Regions from separate parts of the Streptomyces sp. NBC_01089 genome, predicted to be linked through region 4. Evidence: riboswitches for the same ligand, from Rfam matches in the RefSeq annotation. Region 4 holds a riboswitch; each other region holds the start of a gene.
The links. Region 4 has a riboswitch for cobalamin ahead of OG510_RS11625 (ribonucleoside-diphosphate reductase subunit alpha). Riboswitches for the same ligand answer to the same signal wherever they lie in the genome.

Region 1 (5,195 bases), 2.2 Mb from region 4:
CACCAGCGATTCGTTGATCCGGGGGAACTCCTGCGGGCGGTCGTCGAGCCGGGTGGCGGCCACCCGGCCGCTGCCCGGATCGACCGTCCACCGGTTGACCGTGGGGGTGCCGGTCGCGGAGGGCCCGCCGTTGCCCCGGCCCGCCGCATAGAACGGGGCGGGCATCGAGGTGAACTCCAGCACCACGGTGTCGCCCTGGTCGTACGCGTTCAGGGTGTGCGAGTAGTAGACCGGGTCGATCTCGAACCACCGTGTGGCGCCGCCCGTACGGGGCAGCAGGCCAAGCCGCATCGGGTGCTTGTCGTTCCAGCGGTACGGCACGGCGGCGCCCGCCCCAGCGGCCGCCGCGTCGAAGGTGACCGGCACATCCACGATCACCACATACGTCCCGGTGAGCGCGAAGTCGTGCATCATCGGAGCGCCGGCCACCGGGATCCTGGTGGACCGCGCCACCCGGCCGGTCCGGTCGATCATGATGTGCCGGACGTGGTCCCACGTCGGGTAGTACGCCACCGCGTGCAGCTCGTCGGCCGCCGCGTCGTATTTGGTGTGCGCGGTGAAAGCGCCCTCCAGCGTGGACCGGAAGTCGTACGGGCGCACCGTGTTCAGCTCGCCGTCCAGTTCGTACGGCAGCGGTCCGCTCTCCTGGAGCGCCAGGATGCGTCCCTTGTACGGGATCACGTGCGTGTTGGCGGCGAAGTCGTCGGGCGGCACCTCTCCCCGGTACTTCTCGCCCAGCTTCTTCGCCACCTGGGAGGAGCGCACCCAGCGATTGCGGTACCACTCGGCCCGCCCGTCGCGCAGCCGCACCCCGTGGACCATTCCGTCGCCCAGCATCCAGTGGTGGGCCCGCGGGTCCTCGATGCCGAGCGCGTTGGGTCCGGTGCGCAGATAGCGGCCGTCCAGGTCGCGCGGCACCCGGCCGGTCACCGTGAGGCCGTACTCGGTCAGTTCCTCGGTGACGGGCGCGAACGCCCCCTCCAGGAAGGGGAACGACCGCGCCCCCTCCCCCGGCGCCGGGTCCGCCGTGGACGCCAGGTCCGCCGCGGACGCCGACGAGACGCAGGGGCCGAGCCCGAGACCCCCGACCACACTCCCCGCCGCCGTGAGCGCCGCACCCTGCAGAATCCTCCGCCGCGTGTGACTGGCCATCCCGCTCTCCCCCTTCGTGGCCGACGGCCGGCAGCGGTCTGCCGGATCTTCCGTCGGTGACAGGGAAAGCCTGCTCCGAACAGCGCCGCGCGTCAGGAGGCTTGGGACCCGGATCCATGGTGGTGCCCGCACCACCCCCGTGTTGGACATGACCGCGGATCAAGTTCACTATCGTCCCATAGCGTTGAGACCTGAGGGAGAGATTCCGTTGCCGTCACCGGACGAGTGGATGAGCCACACCGACGCGCGTGCGCCGATCGACCTGCGTACCGACCGGGCCCATCCAGCCCGTATCTACGACGTCTTCCTGGGTGGCAAGACGAACTACCCGGCCGACCGGGCCATGGCCGCGACCGTGGCGGAGAAGATGCCGTCGGTCCAGCTGGCCGCCCGGCTCAACAGGGAGTTCGTCCTGCGCGCCGTGCGGTATCTCGCCGGTGAGGCGGGCATCCGGCAGTTCCTCGACATCGGCACGGGCATACCGACCTCACCCAATCTGCACGAGGTCGCGCAGGAGACCGCGCCGGAATCCCGGGTGGTGTACGCGGACAACGATCCGATCGTCCTCGCCCACTCCCGGGCCCTGCATATCAGCAGCACGGTCGGCCGTACCGCCTATATCCAGGCCGACTTCACCGATCCGGAGGCGATCCTGGCCTCCGCCGAACTGCGCGACACACTCGACCTCGGGCAGCCGGTGGCCCTGACGATGGGCCTGCTGCTGCACTGGATCGACCCGAAGGACGAGCCGCATGCCGTCGTCCGGCGTCTGATGGACGCCCTGCCCGTCGGCAGCTGTCTGGTGATATCGGTGTTCGCACGGGAGCTGGCGGGTGGTTCGGCCACCCTGCAGGACGATTTCGCGACCGAGGGCACGGCTCTGCGGCCCCTGACCCGGGACGAAACGCTGCGCTTCTTCGACGGCACGGAGCTGATCGATCCGGGTCTGGTCGCACCCCACGCGTGGCGGCCCAGTACGGACGTACCCGAGATCGGCGATCCGGCCGCCGGGCCGGACGCCGCATCGGCACCGATCTGGGCGGGGCTCGGAGTGAAGAAGTAGGGCGACCCGGGAGCCCCGCCCGCCCCCGCTCCGTCCCCGCTCCGTCCCCGCTCCGTCCTCAGCTGTCGCAGGTGCCCCGGTCCGTGGCCTCCAGGGCGAAGTCAGCCACGAGGTTCTGCTCGTCGACCGCGAACCGGTACCGCTCGTCCTGGGTGCCGCCGGGGACGGGGGTCTCGAAGATGTAGTCGCCGACCTTCGTGAGCCGGGGGTAGGCGGCCTTGACCCGGTCGAGGCCGGTGCCCATGGTGATCCCTTCGGGGGTGCGGATCAGGTTCGTCCCGGTGATCACCACCACGCCCTTGTGCGGCTCGACGAAGACACCGCCGCCGAGGTTCGGCTTTCCCTCGCTCGCGGCGAGGCGGTAGAAGTCGCAGCCGGGCGTGGTCTGTTTGTTCACCAGCAGGCCGGTCTTCTCCGCGTCGCTCTCGGACTGCCCGAGCCGGAGTCCCTTGTAGCCGCCGGGACCCAGCACACCGCCGGGCGCCGCGGACGTCCCGCTCGCCGCGGTGGCCGTGGCGGTGGCGAGGGTGCCGAGCAGCAGGAGGCCGGCTGCCGCCGCTGTCGCGGCCTTGGTGAGGCGCTTCATCATGAGTGCTCCGTCCTTCTCGGGGCGCGGGCCGCGCTCTGCCGCACGGCCGCGGCGCCGGGGGCCTGGGGTGGCCCGTGCCTGTGCAGTATGTGCCCGGTTGATCACCGGATAGCGGCATTTAGGCCATCCGGACCCGGAGGGCCGGTGTCTCACGCCGCGGTCCACGACCGGTCCGCGATGTGGGCGGATGTCTCCACGGAGAGACATCTCGGCCTAGGCTGGCGGGTGCAACTGGTTCGCCCCGTCCGCCAGGCGGGATGCGTCGTAAGAGGGAACCCGGTGGAAATCCGGGACTGCCCCGCAGCGGTGAGTGGGAACGACCGCCGTCATACGCACTGGGCCCGGCCGGGTCTGGGAAGCGACGGCCAGTAGGTGGATGCCCTTCCGGGTGCCCGCGCCCACAAGTCCGAAGACCTGCCCGTTGCCCGTACGTGACCGATCGCGTGCGGACATCCCGGTGACCTCGTGGGCGGGTCGACGCGTATACCGGCGGACAGCCGTGCCTGGTGGCACGCGCGGACCGCCCGGTTCCGTCATCCCTTCGCGCTCGCGTCCCGTCCCCGGGATCTCAAGGAGTCATCTCGCGAAGGAGATTTCCGTGACAGCGAAGCCCGCAGCCGCGGCAGCACGGGCCACCGTGTACGGCTACCCCCGCCAGGGCCCGAACCGGGAACTGAAGAAGGCCGTCGAGGGCTACTGGAAGGGCCGCGTCAGCGCCGACGGCCTCCGGGAGACCGCGGCGGCTCTGCGCCGGTCGAACTGGCAGAGCCTGGCCGACACCGGCATCCAGGAGGTGCCGACCGGTGATTTCTCGTACTACGACCATGTCCTGGACACCAGCGTCATGGTCGGCGCTGTCCCCGAACGGCACCGCAAGGCGGTCGAAACCCACGCGCTCGACGGTTACTTCGCGATGGCACGCGGCACCCAGGACGTGGCGCCGCTGGAGATGACCAAGTGGTTCGACACCAACTACCACTATCTGGTGCCCGAACTGGGCCAGGACACCGTGTTCAGCGCCGACTCCACAGAGCAGACCGGGCAGCTCAGGGAGGCGCTGGCGCTCGGGCTCGCCGCCCGCCCGGTACTGGTCGGCCCGGTCACCTATCTGCTGCTGGCCAAGCCCGCGCCGGGCGTGGCGGCCGACTTCGAACCGCTCACCCTGCTGGACCGGCTGCTGCCCGTCTACGCCGAGGTGCTCGCCGATCTGCGGGCAGCGGGCGCCGAGTGGGTCCAGCTGGACGAGCCGGCCCTCGTCCAGGACCGCACCCCCGCCGATCTGAACGCCGCCGCACGCGCGTACCGCGAACTGGGCTCGCTCACCGACCGCCCCAGGCTCCTGGTCGCCTCCTACTTCGACCGGCTGGGTGACGCCCTGCCTGTGCTGGCCAAGGCCCCGGTGGAGGGCCTGGCGCTCGACTTCACCGGTACGGCCGCGGCCAATGTCGACGCGCTGGCCGCTGTCGGCGGGCTGCCCGGCAAGCGGCTGGTCGCCGGTGTGGTCGACGGGCGCAACATCTGGGTCAACGACCTGGAGAAGTCGCTCGCCACACTGGGGACCCTGCTGGGGCTGGCCGACCGGGTCGACGTCGCCGCCTCCTGCTCGCTGCTGCACGTCCCGCTCGACGCGAGCGCCGAACGGGATGTCGACCCGCAGATCCTGCGCTGGCTGGCCTTCGCCCGGCAGAAGACCGCCGAGATCGCGACCCTCGCTAAGGGGCTCACCGAAGGGACCGGCGCCATCGCGGCCGAGCTGGCCGCCAACCGCGCCGTCCTCGCCTCCCGGGCCGCATCGGCGATCACCCGCGACCCCGCCGTACGGGCCAGGGCCGCGGCCGTGAAGGACGCCGACGCGCACCGCCCCCAGCCGTACCCCGAGCGGGCCGCAGCCCAGCGCGCCCACCTGGGGCTGCCGCTCCTGCCGACCACCACGATCGGCTCGTTCCCGCAGACCACCGAGTTGCGTACGGCGCGCGCCGGGCTGCGGAGCGGGCGCATCGGCAGTGCCGGTTACGAGGAGCGCGTCAGGGCCGAGATCCAGCAGGTGATCGCCTTCCAGGAGGAGGCGGGGCTGGACGTCCTGGTGCACGGCGAGCCCGAACGCAACGACATGGTGCAGTACTTCGCCGAACAGCTCACCGGCTATCTGGCCACCCAGCACGGCTGGGTCCAGTCGTACGGGACGCGCTATGTCCGCCCGCCGATCCTCGCCGGCGACATCTCCCGGCCGGAGCCGATGACGGTGCGCTGGACGACGTACGCCCAGTCGCTGACCGGCCGCCCGGTCAAGGGCATGCTCACCGGCCCCGTCACCATGCTCGCCTGGTCCTTCGTCCGCGACGACCAGCCGCTCGGCGACACCGCACGCCAGGTCGCCCTCGCCCTCCGCGA
Region 2 (5,195 bases), 3.4 Mb from region 4:
CATCTGGACGCCCGGCCACACCCCGGGCCATGTCTGCCTCCATCTGGACGAGGAGCACCCGGCGAACCGGCCGGGCAACGGCCGGCTGTTCTCCGGTGACCATCTGCTGCCGGGCATCACCCCGCACATCGGCCTCTACGAGGACCCCGACGACGCCACGGTCACCGATCCGCCCCCACTCTCGACTCCGCTCGAGCGGGGGGACCCCCTTGGCGACTACCTGGCCTCCCTGGAGCGGATCGGCCGGCTGGCGCCCGCCGAGGTGCTCCCCGCCCACCAGCACGCGTTCACCGACGCGGCCGGCCGGGTAAGGGAGTTGCTCGCCCACCACGAGGACCGCCTCCGGGATCTGCAGGCCCTGCTCGCCCAGCCGCTCACCGCCTGGCAGATCGCCGAGCGGATGGAGTGGAACCGCCCCTGGGAGCAGATCCCGCACGGCTCGCGCAACATCGCGGTCTCCGAGGCCGAGGCCCATGTGCGCAGGCTGGTCAAACTGGGGCACGCGGAAGCCCTCACCGACAACGACCCCGTCACCTATATAGCGGTATAGCCGGGAAAGTCACCCCGGTCCTGTCCCGTACCGGCGGGAGACGGCCGGTGGTCCCCCGGGATACGTCCGTCCGGCCGCCCCCGTACCGCTCCCCCGCCGGCGCCGAACTCAGGACCAGCGGAGGATAGTCCGCTGGTCGGAGTAGCGTTAGGGTCATGCATTCAGTACCGCACATCACGAGGGGGGCGGCCGCCGATGGCGCCGGACGAGGCTGTGATCGGCTGCACGGGGAAGCTGATCCTGGCCACGCGCGGATCTGCCGGCCCCGGTGAGGTCCTGGTCCAGGTCAGAGGTGGCTGGGAAGCCTTTCTCGCCTGGTCCCAGGAGCCTTTGTCGTACGGGGCGACAGTGCTCGTGATCGAATCCCGCGGTACTCGCCAGGTCGACGTCATCGAGTGGGCCGATCCCGTGGATCCGCTGGATGCGCTGACCCTCGACCCCGGCGACAGCGACTAAGGAGACCAAGGATGTTGGGTTATCGCGTTCCGGCGCCGGACGAGGCCATGCTCATCTCAGGAGGCAGGCGTGGTCTGGGCGGTGCGCCCTTCAGGGTCGTGACCGGGCACGGCAAGTTCGTGCTGCCGGTCTTCCGCAAGACCCGCTTCCTGACGCTGGCGATGTGCGAGGCGGAGGTCGCCGAGACCTGTGTGACCCGGCAGGGCATCGTGCTGACCGTGCGGGCCGTCATCGCCTTCAAGGTCGGCAACGACACCGAGAGCATCGTCAACGCCGGCCAGCGCTTCCTCTCCGACCAGGACCAGATGTCGGTGCTGACCGGCCGGATCTTCTCCGGCCATCTGCGGTCGATCATCGGGTCGATGACCGTCGAGGAGATCGTCACCGAGCGGCAGAAGCTCGCCACCGAGGTGCTGGAGACCTCCAAGACGGAGATGGCCAAGATCGGTCTGATCGTGGACTCGCTCCAGATCCAGTCGATCGACGACGGCGAGACGGGCTACATCGCCGCGATGTCCGCCCCGCACACGGCGGCCATCCAGCGACAGGCGCAGATCGCGCAGGCGCAGGCCACGCAGCAGTCGGTGGAGGCGCAGCAGGAGGCCAACCGTAACCAGGCCGAGTACCAGCGGCAGACCGCCGTCGTACAGGCGCAGTACTCGGCGGAGGTGGACCGGGCGCAGGCGGAGGCCGCCCAGGCCGGTCCGCTCGCCCAGGCGCACGCGCAGCAGGAGGTGCTCGCGGCCCAGACCGAACTGGCCGAGCGCGCCGCCCAGTTGCGCCAGCAGCAGCTGGTCGCCGAGATCGTGAAGCCCGCCGAGGCGGACGCCGAGCGCATCAGGGTGCTGGCCGTGGCCGAGGCCGAGCGGATGAAGATCCAGGCCGCGGCAGCCGCCTCGTACGACCGGGTGGCGCTCGACCGGATGCTGATCGACCAGCTCCCGCAGATCGTCAAGGAGGCCGCTTCCGGTCTCGCGGGTGCCAATGTCAACGTGCTCAACGGCGCGGACGGCCTGGGCGAGATCGCGGCCGGTCTGGTGGGCCAGGGTCTGACGATCCTCGACTCGGTACGGAAGAACCTCGGCGCGCAGGACGACGACGCCCACCAGGGCGGCCGGGGCGCGGAGATCCAGCGCTACCTCGGCGGGAAGTCCGGCAACGACAACGGCGACAACGGGCCGGTCGACATCAAGTAGGGCTGTGCAGGACCGATGAAAGCCGTTTCGGCCCCCGGGCCGTTACGGGGCGGCAACGGACGGCGGCGCACCGGATCCAGCGGTGCGCCGCCGTCCGTTGCCGTTCAGGCAGAGGCACCCGTGCCCCGCCCCCGGGGCCGTGACCGGCACGCCGGTACAGTAGGAAGGTCGTCATCACACCCGCACAGGGGGAAGCCGGTGCAAATCCGGCGCTGACCCCTTCCCCAAGCTCTCGGCTTCGCTCGACCAGGGGATGCCCCATCCGTAAACCGTCGATTTGCGGCGGTGAGCCGGACCGCCCTGTACGGAAGTGACCGGCTCGCGCCACCGGAGCCTCCGGTGGCCGGCACCGTCGAGGTATACGGAGCCGGAGCCCCGGTGCCTGAGTGGGCCCGAGTCCCGGCTTCCCCGCAGGAGAGGCCCCGCCCGCCATGACCCTTCGCCGCAGCGCCACCGCGCTGGCCGCATCCGCCGTACTCTGCGCGGCCGCTGCACCGACGGCCTTCGCCGGCTCCCCGTCGCCGTCGGCCCCGGCGTCCCCGGTGCTCCCCTCCGGTCTGTACGGCAAGACCGACCCCAAGTACGACGGCGTCTGGCGCCAGTCCCTCGCGCTGATCGCGCAGGACGCCACCGGGGTGCGCCCCGCCACGAAGGCCGTCGACTGGCTGACCGGCCAGCAGTGCGCCGACGGCGCCTTCACCTCCTTCCGCGCCGACGTGACGAAGCCGTGCGGCCCGAAGGAGCTCCTGGACACCAACGCCACCGCGGCAGCCGTCCAGGCCCTGGACGCGCTCGGCGGGCACGACGCCGCCGTGAAGAAGGGCGCCGCCTGGCTGAAGTCCGTGGCGGGCAAGGACGGCGGCTGGAGCTACAACCCGGGCGGCGTCAGCGACGCGAACTCCACATCGGTGGTGATCGGCGCGCTCGCCGCGGCCGGTGAGCCCACGGCCAAGGCCAAGAAGGTGCTGGTCTCGCTCGCGATCCCGTGCGACGCCAAGGAGGGCGGCGGCGGCTTCGCGTACCAGCCGGACAAGAAGACGGGGAAGCTGTACGCGAACGCCGACGCGACGGGCGCGGCCGTGCTGGGCACCCTGGGCGCCGGTCTGGCACCGCGCCCCGGCGGCAAGGACGTCAGCGGCACGGGCTGTCTGAACGCCTCGACGCCCGCCCAGACCGCGCACAACGGCGCCACCTATCTCGCCGGTGCGACCGCGGGGAAGGCGTATCTGAAGTCGGCGATGCCGGGCGCCGAGGACCAGCCCGACTACGGCAACACCGCCGACGCGGTGACCGCGCTCGGCGCCGACGGGCTGATCGCCCAGGCCAGGCAGCCGCTCGCCTGGCTGGAACAGCACGCTGCCGGATGGGCGCGGCAGAGCGGTCCCGCCGCGTACGCCCAGCTGATCTTCGCGGCCCGCGCGAACGGGATCGACCCGCACGACTTCGGCGGCGCCGACCTGGTCAAGCAGCTCAACGCGACCGGTCCGGCCCCCGCTTCGTCGGAGCGGGCCGCCGACGCGAAGAAGGACAGCGACCGCTCGGGCGTCAGCGTCTGGTGGATCGTCGGCGTCGGCCTGGTCGCCGGAATCGGCATCGGCTTCCTGCTCAGCATGCGCGGCAGGAAGCGACAGGTCTGATGCGCCGCCCGATGCCCCATGCGGTACGCCGCCCGATACGTCGTCCGACGCGCCGCCCGACACTCCGTAAGCACCACCGCGTGCGGACAGGTTCCGTCCGGCTGACCGCCCTGGCGGTCGCGGTGGGCGCGGCGCTCACCGCGCTCACGGCGTTCGGGGCGGCTCCCGCGCAGGCCGCCGGGTACCGGTACTGGTCGTTCTGGGACCGCTCGGGCAGCGGCTGGCAGTACGCGACCGAGGGGCCGTCGACGGCCAGGCCCGCCGACGGGGACGTCCAGGGTTTCCGGTTCGCGGTCAGCGCGGACTCCCAGGACGCGAGCAAGCCGCGCGTCCCGGCGCGGGGCGGACCCCTCACCTTCGACGGTATCTGCGGGAAGACCCCGGCCGAGGGCGGCTCCAAGCGGGTCGCGCTGGTCATCGACTTCGGCACGGCGGCCGACGCGCCGGGCGGCGAGAGGCCGCCGGCCGAGCGCACCGTGTGCGCGCGGGTCGGCGGGGACGCGACCAGCGCCGAGGCGCTCGCCGCCGTCGCCAAGCCGCTGCGTTACAACAGCGACGCGCTGCTCTGCTCGATCGCCGGCTACCCCAGGACCGGCTGCGGCGAGCAGGTGGCACAGAAACAGCCGGGCGGGAAGAACGACAAGCCGGCCGGCAGCGCCGCGCAGAGCACCAGCGGCGACAGCGGTGACAGCGGTGGCCCGTCCGCCGGGCTCGTCGGCGGGATCGCCGCGGTGGTCGTGCTCGGCGCGGCCGGTGTGTGGCAGGCGCGCCGCAGGCGCAACAGCGGATGACCGTGTCACTCCGCGCCCCCGCCGTGGGCCGCAGCAACGCCCTGCACGCGGGGGCCTGGTGGCTGTGGGCCCTCGGTCTGGCCACCGCGGCTTCCCGTACGACCAACCCGCTGCTGCTCGGCCTGCTGGTGGGGGTGGCGGGCTATGTGGTGGCGGCCCGGCGCACGGACGCGCCCTGGGCCCGCTCGTACGGCACGTTCGTACGGCTCGGGCTGTTCGTCATCGGTATCCGGCTGGTGTTCTCGGTGGTCCTCGGCTCACCGGTCCCCGGCTCGCACACGCTCTTCACCCTGCCCGGGCTCCCGCTGCCGCACTGGGCGCAGGGGGTACGGATCGGCGGCCGGGTGACGGCGGAGCAGCTGGTCTTCGCGCTGTACGACGGCGCGAAGCTGGCCACGCTGCTGATCTGTGTGGGCGCGGCGAACGCCCTCGCCAATCCGGCCCGGCTCCTCAAGTCCCTGCCGGGCGCCCTGTACGAGGTCGGGGTGGCGGTCGTCGTCGCGATGACCTTCGCGCCGAACATGGTCGCCGATGTGGTGCGGCTGCGGACCGCGCGGCGGCTGCG
Region 3 (5,195 bases), 1.2 Mb from region 4:
ACACCGTGCCGAGGAGCGGCGCGAGGACGGTGACCAGGACCAGCGCGGGGACGCCGAGGAGCAGCGTCACGCCGATACGGCGGCCGATGTCGTCGCCGACCGGCAGCCCGGTCGTCAGGGAGTTCCCGAGGTCGCCGGTGAGCAGGTGGCCGAGCCAGTGGCCGAAGCGGGACCAGGCCGGCTGGTCGAGTCCCAGCCGGCTCCGCAGCGACGCCACCTGCTCGGGCGTGCCGAGTTCACCGCGGAGCACGTCGGCCGTGTCACCGGGCAGCAGCGAACCGACCGCGAACACGGCGACCAGCACCATCAGGCACTGCACGACCGCCAGCAGTGAGCGCCGCAGGACATAGGCGCGCACGTCAGCCGAGGCGGACCCGGTCGAACCGGGCCCAGTCGTGCGAGTTGGGAGGTGCGGCACGCAGCCCCCGGACCGAGGGGCCGATCGCGTCGTTGGCGTCCGAGAACGCCCATACCAGCAGCCCGGACTCGTCCCGGGCGATCTTCTGGGCGCGCGCGAGCAACGCCAGCCGGTTCCGCTCGTCGCGGGTGGTGCGGGCGTGTTCGAGCAGCGTGTCGAACTTCTTCGACGCGTACTGCGTCTGGTTGCGGGCCGCCCCGCCGCGTACCCGCTGCTGGAGGAAGTCGGACACCGGCAGCGTGGACGTGGTGTTGAAGGCGGCGACGCCCTGCGTCCTGATCTCGCTGAAATATGTACTGGAGGCACGGGTGTTGGCGGTCAGCCTCAGCCCCACCTCACGCAGCTGGCGTGCCATCAGGTCCGCTGCCGTCTCCCAGGTGGCGTCGACGGAGCTGGTCTCCACGGTGATGTGCAGCCCCTCCGCGCCGGCCTCCTTCACCAGCCTCCGCGCCTCGCCGACGTCCCGTTCGCGGGGCTGGAGACCTTGCGGGTAGCCGCGCAGGCCCAGCCCGAACAGGTCGTTCCCCACCTCACCGTGCCCGGCCAGCGCGACCCGGACCAGCGCGGCCCGGTCGATCCCGAGCTGTACGGCCCGTACCAGCCGGGGGTCGTCGAAGGGCTTCCGGCCTATTCGCAGCAGCAGTTGCTGGGCGGTGGCCCGTTCGGCGGTCAGCACCCGCGTCGAGCCCTCCTTCTTCAGCCGGTCCACGGAGGCTCCGGCCATGTCGGATGCGTAGTGGACCTGCCCGGACAGCAGCGCGTTGAGCCGGGCCGACTCCTCGTTCGCGGGGACGATCTCCAGCTCGGCGATGTGCGGGGCGCCGTCCCAGTGGCCGGTCCAGCGCCGGTAGCGTGCGGTGCCGCCGGGTGTGAAGGAGACATAGGTGAAGGGGCCGGAGCCGACGGGCTTGCGGAAGTCCTTCGTACCGTCGGGGATGATCTCGGTGCCGGGGCCTGCGAAGACGGTGGGGAACTCGAAGTTCGGCGCCTTCAGGGCGAAGACGACGGACCGTTCGCCGTCGGCCCTGGTGGTGTGGAAGTCGATGGCCGACAGCAGCACCTGCGAGGGGGAGCCGGTGGCGGGGTCGGCGGCGCGGCGGTAGCTGTAGAGGACGTCCTTCGCCGTGACCGGTTTCCCGTCGTGGAACTCCGCCTTGCGCAGACGTATCCGCCACCGGGTGCCGGACGCGTCGCTCTCCCAGGACTCCGCGAGCCGCTCACGGACGGACATGTCGTCCGCGTAGGTGCCGAGGGTGTCGTACAGGGCCTTGGCGCGGGCCTGGTCGACGAAGTTCGGGGCGACGTGCGGGTCGAGGGTCTCCTGCGAGCCGCCGGCCGTGAACGCGGCGCGGAACCGGTCGCTCCCCCCGCCGTCCTTCGCGTCCGCACCACAGCCGGCGAGCAGCCCGGAGGACGCGGCAAGGGCCAGGGCGCCTCCGGCGGCCAGCACACTACGTCTGCCGGGGCTCGGCGGGCCGGCCGGCGCGGGCCGGTTGCCGGGTTCGGGCCGGTATCGCGGCTCCGTCCGGGCATGGGTCGTCACAGTCGATCCTCTCCGGGGTTTCCTCGCCCCTGCTGTCGGACCGGCGACGGGTCAGTCTCCTGGCTCCCGGATCATCGCTCCCCTCCGCCTTCCCGTCCGCGCCTGCGGACAGTGACGTACAGGAGGGTCGCTTCCCGGTCACAGTGGCGGGACCGCGCCGGACTCGCACCGGCTTCCTGATCCCCGTCGCCTCGTGCGCTCATTGTGTCGCACGGGCCGGCGGGGGCCGTAACCCGGCTCACGCGGACACCCTGGAACCCCCTGGAACCCATTCGAAATTAGGTTAGCCTACCCTTAACAAAGTGATTCCGGGGTGGTGTACGCCCACCAGGGCGCGCACCAGCCCCGCCCCCTCATCGGCTGGAGTGATACATGGCTGCCGGATCCACCACCGCACGCCCCGTCCAAGCGGCGTTCCGCGTCTTTCCCGTCCAGGTGGAACGAGCCGTCCGGCTCACCCCGCAGATGGCCAGGATCACCTTCACGGGCCCCACGCTCTCCGGTTTCCGGACCGGCAACCGCGACCAGCGCGGCAAGATCCTGTTCCCGGCCCCCGGCCTGACCGAGCCCCTCCTGCCCGAAGGCGCGGCCGAGAGCGGGTGGTACGCGGCCTGGCGGACGATGCCACCGGAGACCCGGCCCGTCCTGCGCACCTACACCTTCCGCGCGCAGCGCACCGATCCCGACGAGGTCGACATCGACTTCGCACTGCACGGCGACGGCGGCCCCGCCGGCCGCTGGGCCGCCGCGGCCCGTCCCGGGGACCGCGTCCTCCTCGTCGGCCCGGCCCGCGAGGACGCGGGCGGCGTCAACTTCCAGCCACCGCCCGGTACGCGGTCCATCGTGCTGGCAGGCGACGAAACAGCCCTTCCCGCCATGGCCTCGATCGCCGAAGGGCTCCCGCCGGGGCTGCCGGTCCAGATCTTCGCCGAGGTGGCCGGCCCGGCCGAGGAGCAGCCGCTCCCCGCAACCGCGCAGGTCACCTGGGTGCACCGCGGCCATGGCCCCTCCCCCCTGCTGGACGCCGTCCGGGGCGCCGTTCTGCCCGACGCGGCGCCCTACTTCTGGCTGGCCGGAGAAGCGTCCGCCATCAAGGAGTTGCGGCGCCACCTGGTGCGGGAGCGGGGTGTCGACCGCGGTTCGGTGTGCTTCCAGGGGTACTGGCGGCGCGGGCTGACCGAGGACCAGGACGACAGCACCGCACCCCCCTCCCCGTCGGACCCCGTGGACGACTGAGCGCGTCGACGCGCGCCCGGCGGCCTTCGAAGAGCCCTCCCGCTCCTCTTCGAAGGCCGCCGGCCGTCCCTCCGCAGTTCTCCGGATCAGGCCGGATCAGGGACCGCGCCCTGTCCGCGCGCCCCCGACCAGGCCGCCCACAGCGCCGCGTATCCCCCGCCGGCCGCGACGAGTTCGCCGTGGGTGCCGTGTTCCACGATGCGGCCGTCCGCCAGCACCAGTACGCGGTCGGCGCGTACCGCCTGAGTGAGCCGGTGGGCCACCACCAGTGCGGTGCGCCCCTCGAGTGCCCGCTCGGCCGCCGCCTCCAGGACCCGCGAACCCGCGCTGCCCGCCTCGGCGGTGGCTTCGTCCAGGACAGCGATCGGCGGGTCCGCGAGCACCAGCCGGGCCAGGGCGAGCTGCTGCGCCTGTACGGGGGTGAGGCGCAGGCCGCCCTGGCCGATCCGGGTGGCGAGACCCTGCGGCAGTGCCTGCGCCCAGTCCCGCGCGTCCACCGTCTCCAGGGCGGTGAGCAGTTCGGACTCGTCGGCATCGGGCCGGGCGAGCCGGAGGTCGTCGGCGAGTGAGCCGGCGAAGACATGCGTCTCCTGGTTCACCAGGGCCACCGTGCGCCGCAGCAGTGGGGCGGACATCGCGTCCAGCGGCACCCCGCCCAGCAGTACGCGGCCCTCGGTGGGCCGGTGGACCCCGGCCGCCAGCCTGGCCAGGGTGCTCTTTCCGGCGCCGGTCGTGCCGACCACCGCGACGCGCTCCCCTGCGGCGAGCCGGACATCGGCCCCGTGGAGCACCCGGTGGCCGGAGACATAGGAGTGGCCCACCCCGCGCAGTTCGACGGTGGCGCCCGTGGTCCGCGTGGTGTCCGCCTCGCCGGTGAGGGGCTCCGTCAGCTGGGCGAGCCCCAGGACGCGGGTGGCGGCGGCTCCGGCGGACTGCACCTCGTCGAAGGACGACAGCAGCCCGTTGACGGGGTCGAAGAGCCGGTGGAAGTAGAGAGCGGCGGCGCTGGCCGTACCGATGCCGACGTGATCCGTACGGACCAGGACATAGCCGACGACGAGCAGGGCGCTCAGTCCGGTCCACTCGGCGACGTTGAGCCGGCCGAAGAAGCGGGTGCCGATCCGGGTGGAGCGCAGCGCGAGATCCCGGGTGACGCGGGAGCTGTGGGCGGCCGCGGCCAGCCGGCCCGGCACCAGCCGGAAGGCGCGTACGGTATGGGCGCCGTCGACCGATTCCAGAACGGTCTGGGCCAACTCCCCCTGCGCGATCCGCTCGGCGCGCCGCACCGGGCGTGAGGTGCGCATCAGCCAGCGCACCGCCCACACTTGCAGGGGCACCGCGAGCAGCGCGGCCAGCGCGAAACGCCAGTCGAGCAGCAGCAGGGCGACCATGGTCAGCCCGATCTCCAGTACGGCGCCCACCAGTTGGGGCACCAGACTGCGTACGGCCTCCGCCAGCAGAGCCGTGTCGCTGCTGACCCGTGAGACCAGGTCGCCCATGCTGGAGCGCTCCAGGCGCTCCAGGGGTACGGCGAGTGCTCTGCCGAGGGCGCTCTCCCGGATATCGGCGAGCATCTCCTCCCCGCAGCGCGCCACCAGGGCGTCGCCCCAGCCGCTGAAGACGGCCTGGACCAGGCAGGCCGCGGCCACGATGATCACAGGTGCGGTGACCGCTGATGTGGTGTGCCCGCCCGATGCCACCAGGTCGACGACCCGGCCGAGTGCCCGGGGGATCACCAGTCCGCCGACGACCCCGATGACGATCAGCGCCAGGGCTGCGACCGGGCGGGCCGGTCTTGCGCGTATCCGGGTCAGCAGGTCGGCGCGTACGTCGGCAGCGGTGGCGGTGGGCAGCAGCTCACGCCGGTGTGTTCCGCTGTCGCCGACGCGATCGGTCGTGGGCGCGGTCATGCCATCACCGCCGCGTGGTAGGAGGGCTGTTCGGAGGTCAGTTCATGGTGGGTGCCGGTCGCTCCCACGGCACCCTCGGTCAGCAGGA
Region 4 (5,195 bases):
GCCGTCACGGTCGTCGGCTTCCTGGCCGCCCGCTGGCGCCGCGCCGACAACGCCGCCACCCTCGACGAATGGGGCCTGGGCGGACGGTCGTTCGGCACCTGGGTCACCTGGTTCCTGCTCGGCGGCGACCTGTACACCGCGTACACCTTCGTCGCGGTCCCCGCGGCCATCTACGCGGCGGGCGCGGCCGGGTTCTTCGCCGTGCCGTACACGATCCTGGTCTACCCGCTGATCTTCACCTTCCTGCCGCGGCTCTGGTCGGTCTCGCACAAGCACGGGTACGTCACCACATCGGACTTCGTCCGGGGGCGGTTCGGCTCGAAGGGGCTCTCGCTGGCCGTCGCGGTCACCGGCATCCTCGCCACCATGCCGTACATCGCCCTCCAGCTGGTGGGCATCCAGGCGGTGCTCGACGTCATGGGCGTCGGCGGCGAGGGCAGCAACTGGTTCGTCAAGGACCTCCCGCTGCTGATCGCCTTCGCGGTGCTCGCCGCGTACACGTACTCGTCGGGGCTGCGGGCGCCCGCGCTGATCGCCTTCGTCAAGGACGGGCTGATCTACATCGTCATCCTGGTGGCGATCATCTACATCCCGATCAAGCTCGGCGGCTTCGACGACATCTTCGCCAAGGCAGGCCACGCCTTCGCGCAGAAGAACCCGGCGACGGGCCTGCCGCGCGGGGCACTCGCGCCGGGAGCGGCCGGTCAGTGGGGTTACGCCACACTGGCGCTCGGCTCGGCGCTCGCGCTGTTCATGTATCCGCACTCGATCACCGCGACGCTCTCCTCGCGCAGCCGCAACGTGATCCGCCGCAACACCGCGATCCTGCCGCTCTACTCGCTGATGCTGGGGCTGCTCGCGCTCCTCGGCTTCATGGCGATCGCCGCGGGCATCAAGGTGAAGAACGGCCAGCTGGCGATCCCGCAGCTGTTCGAGAACATGTTCCCCGACTGGTTCGCGGGTGTGGCCTTCGCCGCCATCGGCATCGGCGCGCTGGTCCCGGCCGCGATCATGTCCATCGCGGCGGCTAACCTCTTCACCCGCAACATCTACAAGGACTTCATCAAACCGGGCGCGACCCCCGCCCAGGAGGCCAAGGTCTCCAAGCTGGTCTCGCTCGTGGTGAAGGTCGGCGCGCTGCTCTTCGTGCTCGCCATGGACCCGACGGTGGCGATCAACTTCCAGCTCCTCGGCGGCATCTGGATCCTCCAGACGATGCCGGCGCTGGTCGGCGGGCTCTTCACCCGCTGGTTCCACCGCTGGGCACTGCTCGCGGGCTGGGCGGTCGGCATGGTGTACGGCACGCTCGCCGCGTACGGCGTGGCCAGCCCGACCCAGGCGCACTTCGGCGGCTCGTCCAAGGAGATCCCGGGCATCGGCCAGATCGGCTACATCGGTCTGACGGCGTTCGTGCTCAACGTCGTCGTCACCCTGGTGCTCACCCTCGTGCTCAACGCGGTGAAGGCACCCGCCGGAATCGACGAGACCTCCCCGGAGGACTACACGGCCGACGCCGGTGACGAGGGCGTCCAGGTGGAGCTCCCGCCCGCCACGGCGGGCAGCCCGGCCGGCGCCTGAACCAGGCCGCCACCGCCATCGGCCGACAGGGCCGCCATGTCTCCTCCCGGGAGATACGGCGGCCCTTTCGCCGTGCACGACACAACATATGGGGGGTGCTTTCCGACGGGCACCCCACATGTATGCTCATGCTCGCTGTCGCCGCAGGGGAATCCGGTGCGAATCCGGAACTGTCCCGCAACGGTGTGATCAGTGCGCTTTCGCGCACCGTGGAGTCCGAGGACCTGCCGACGGCGCATCCGGCTCGACCGAACCGGATGGGAAACGTCCGGGCCTCGCGGTAGGGCCTGCGGACGCTGTCGGTGTGCTGCTCTGCTGTGCCCGTACGCGCCCGTCCTCCCGCCGGCCCCAGCCGAGCGAGGGAGAGCGCACCGTGACCATCGCGCCCACCGCACCTGTCTCCGAGCAGGTGGCGGACGCCCCGGGAACCGTACTGCTGCGGACCCTGACCGACCTCACCGCCGATCTCACCGACACCGACCCCGGCCGGGTCGCCGCCGCCGCCCTGCGCGGGCGCAACGCGGCGTCGGACGAGGCCGAGTTGCGGGAGCTGGCGACCGAGGCGGCCGCGGGTCTGATCTCCGAGGACCCCGCGTACTCGCGGCTCGCCGCCCGGCTGCTCACCCGCACCATCGCGGACGAGGCGGCGGGCGAGGGCGCGGTGTCGTTCTCCTCATCGGTCGCCGTCGGACACCGCGAGGGCCTGATCGCCGACCGTACGGCCGCCTTCGTACGGCTCCACGCGGAGCGGCTCGACGCCACCGTCGACACCGCGGCCGACGACCGCTTCGGGTACTTCGGGCTGCGCACCCTCTACAGCCGCTATCTGCTGCGCCACCCCCTCACCCGCCAGGTCATCGAGACGCCCCAGCACTTCATGCTCCGGGTCGCCTGCGGTCTCGCCGCCGACGACTCCGCCGGTGCCGTGGACGAAGTGTCCGCGCTGTACGGGCTGATGAGCCGCCTCGACTATCTGCCCTCGTCCCCCACGCTCTTCAACTCCGGCACCCGGCACCCGCAGATGTCGTCCTGCTATCTGCTGGACTCGCCGCTCGACCAGCTCGACTCGATCTACGGGCGCTACCACGAGGTGGCCCGCCTGTCGAAGCACGCGGGCGGCATCGGGCTCTCGTACTCCCGTATCCGCTCCCGCGGTTCGCTGATCCGCGGTACCAACGGGCACTCCAACGGCATCGTCCCCTTCCTCAAGACCCTCGACGCCTCGGTCGCCGCGGTGAACCAGGGCGGCCGGCGCAAGGGTGCGGCCGCCGTCTACCTGGAGACCTGGCACTCGGACATCGAGGAGTTCCTGGAGCTGCGCGACAACACCGGTGAGGACGCGCGGCGTACGCACAACCTCAACCTGGCCCACTGGGTGCCCGACGAGTTCATGCGCCGGGTCGGCACCGACTCCGACTGGTCGCTGTTCTCGCCCGCCGATGTGCCGGAGCTGACCGATCTGTGGGGCGGCGCCTTCGACGCCGCGTACCGCAGGGCGGAGGCCGAAGGGCTGGCCAGGAAGACCATCCCCGCACGGGATCTGTACGGGCGGATGATGCGCACCCTCGCCCAGACCGGTCAGGGCTGGATGACCTTCAAGGACGCGTCGAACCGTACGGCCAACCAGACCGCCGAGCCCGGCGCTGTCGTCCACTCGTCGAACCTGTGCACCGAGATCCTGGAGGTGACGGACGACGGCGAGACCGCGGTCTGCAACCTGGGCTCGGTCAACGTCGGCGCGTTCGTCTCCGGCGACTCGCTCGACTGGGAGCGCCTCGACGCGACCGTCCGCACCGCGGTCACCTTCCTCGACCGGGTCGTGGACATCAACTTCTACCCGACCGAGCAGGCGGGCCGCTCCAACGCCAAGTGGCGTCCGGTGGGCCTGGGCCTGATGGGGCTCCAGGACGTCTTCTTCCAGCTGCGGCTGCCCTTCGACTCGCCGCAGGCCAGGGCGCTCTCCACCCGGATCTCCGAGCGGATCATGCTCGCCGCGTACGAGGCGTCCTGCGAGCTCGCCGAGAAGAGCGGCCCGCTGCCCGCCTGGGAGAAGACCCGCGCGGCGCGCGGTGTGCTGCACCCCGACCACTACACGACCGAGTCCGCCTGGCCGGAGCGCTGGGAGGCGCTGCGCGCCCGGATCGCGAAGACCGGGATGCGTAACTCGCTGCTCCTCGCGATCGCGCCGACCGCGACCATCGCCTCGATCGCGGGGGTGTACGAGTGCATCGAGCCGCAGGTCTCCAACCTCTTCAAGCGCGAGACGCTCTCGGGGGAATTCCTCCAGGTCAACGCCTACTTGGTGAACGAGCTGAAGCAGCTCGGCGTCTGGGACGCGCAGTCCCGTGAGGCGCTGCGCGAGGCCAGCGGGTCGGTGCAGGGCTTCAGCTGGATCCCCGACGAGGTCCGGGCGCTGTACCGCACGGCGTGGGAGATCCCGCAGCGCGGTCTGATCGACATGGCCGCGGCCCGTACTCCGTACATCGACCAGAGCCAGTCGCTGAACCTGTTCCTGGAGACGCCCACCATCGGGAAGCTCTCCTCGATGTACGCGTACGCGTGGAAGCAGGGCATCAAGACCACGTACTACCTGCGCTCGCGCCCGGCGACGCGCATCGCGCGGGCGGCGCGTTCCGCGTCCGTCCCCGCGCAGCAGGCTCCACCGGCCGCCGACGCGGACGCCGTCGCCTGCTCCCTTGAGAACCCCGAGTCCTGCGAGGCATGCCAGTAATGAGTGACGAACCCCAGAAGAACGCGAAGAACCTGCTCGACCCGGGCTTCGAACTGACGCTGCGTCCGATGCGCTACCCGGACTTCTACGAGCGCTACCGCGACGCGATCAAGAACACCTGGACGGTCGAGGAGGTCGACCTCCACTCGGACGTGACCGACCTGGCCAAGCTCTCACCGGGTGAGCAGCACATGATCGGCCGGCTGGTCGCGTTCTTCGCCACCGGTGACTCGATCGTCTCCAACAACCTGGTGCTGACCCTCTACAAGCACATCAACTCCCCCGAGGCGCGGCTGTATCTCTCGCGCCAGCTGTTCGAGGAGGCCGTGCACGTCCAGTTCTATCTGACGCTGCTCGACACCTATCTGCCCGACCCGGAGGACCGCGCGGCCGCCTTCGACGCGGTCGAGGAGATCCCCTCCATCCGGGAGAAGGCGCAGTTCTGCTTCCGGTGGATGGACTCGGTCGAGAAGATCGAACGCCTGGAGACCCAGGCGGACCGCCGCCGCTTCCTGCTGAACCTGATCTGCTTCGCCGCGTGCATCGAGGGGCTGTTCTTCTACGGGGCCTTCGCGTACGTGTACTGGTTCCGCTCGCGGGGGCTGCTGCACGGTCTGGCGACCGGCACCAACTGGGTGTTCCGTGACGAGACCATGCACATGAACTTCGCGTTCGAGGTGGTCGACACGGTCCGCAAGGAGGAGCCCGAGCTCTTCGACGACGCGCTGCGCGAGCAGGTCACCGACATGATGCGCGAAGCGGTCGAGGCGGAGCTGCAGTTCGGCCGGGACCTGTGCGGCGACGGGCTGCCGGGGATGAACACCGAGTCGATGCGCGAGTACCTCCAGTGTGTCGCCGACCAGCGGCTGACCCGGCTGGGCTTCGC

Region 1: it holds a riboswitch for cobalamin, as region 4 does, so the genes downstream of both, metE (5-methyltetrahydropteroyltriglutamate--homocysteine S-methyltransferase) here and OG510_RS11625 (ribonucleoside-diphosphate reductase subunit alpha) in region 4, are expected to answer to the same signal.
Region 2: it holds a riboswitch for cobalamin, as region 4 does, so the genes downstream of both, OG510_RS27335 (prenyltransferase/squalene oxidase repeat-containing protein) here and OG510_RS11625 (ribonucleoside-diphosphate reductase subunit alpha) in region 4, are expected to answer to the same signal.
Region 3: it holds a riboswitch for cobalamin, as region 4 does, so the genes downstream of both, OG510_RS06460 (ABC transporter substrate-binding protein) here and OG510_RS11625 (ribonucleoside-diphosphate reductase subunit alpha) in region 4, are expected to answer to the same signal.

The regions. Positions count from the first base shown of each region.
Region 1 is NZ_CP108660.1:459,337-464,531, forward strand. It holds gene OG510_RS02060 (carotenoid oxygenase family protein) at 1-1,152, opposite strand, end outside; gene OG510_RS02065 (SAM-dependent methyltransferase) at 1,382-2,215, shown strand; gene OG510_RS02070 (hypothetical protein) at 2,274-2,804, opposite strand; cobalamin riboswitch at 3,020-3,241, shown strand; gene metE (5-methyltetrahydropteroyltriglutamate--homocysteine S-methyltransferase) at 3,403-5,195, shown strand, end outside.
Region 2 is NZ_CP108660.1:6,080,064-6,085,258, reverse strand. It holds gene OG510_RS27350 (MBL fold metallo-hydrolase) at 1-550, shown strand, start outside; gene OG510_RS27345 (hypothetical protein) at 746-1,006, shown strand; gene OG510_RS27340 (flotillin family protein) at 1,018-2,202, shown strand; cobalamin riboswitch at 2,347-2,521, shown strand; gene OG510_RS27335 (prenyltransferase/squalene oxidase repeat-containing protein) at 2,634-3,839, shown strand; gene OG510_RS27330 (SCO2322 family protein) at 3,851-4,630, shown strand; gene OG510_RS27325 (energy-coupling factor transporter transmembrane component T) at 4,627-5,195, shown strand, end outside.
Region 3 is NZ_CP108660.1:1,451,250-1,456,444, forward strand. It holds gene OG510_RS06455 (ABC transporter permease) at 1-358, opposite strand, end outside; gene OG510_RS06460 (ABC transporter substrate-binding protein) at 360-1,961, opposite strand; cobalamin riboswitch at 2,014-2,142, opposite strand; gene OG510_RS06465 (siderophore-interacting protein) at 2,334-3,197, shown strand; gene OG510_RS06470 (ABC transporter ATP-binding protein) at 3,284-5,107, opposite strand; gene OG510_RS06475 (ABC transporter transmembrane domain-containing protein) at 5,104-5,195, opposite strand, start outside.
Region 4 is NZ_CP108660.1:2,652,642-2,657,836, forward strand. It holds gene mctP (monocarboxylate uptake permease MctP) at 1-1,578, shown strand, start outside; cobalamin riboswitch at 1,694-1,825, shown strand; gene OG510_RS11625 (ribonucleoside-diphosphate reductase subunit alpha) at 1,952-4,309, shown strand; gene OG510_RS11630 (ribonucleotide-diphosphate reductase subunit beta) at 4,300-5,195, shown strand, end outside.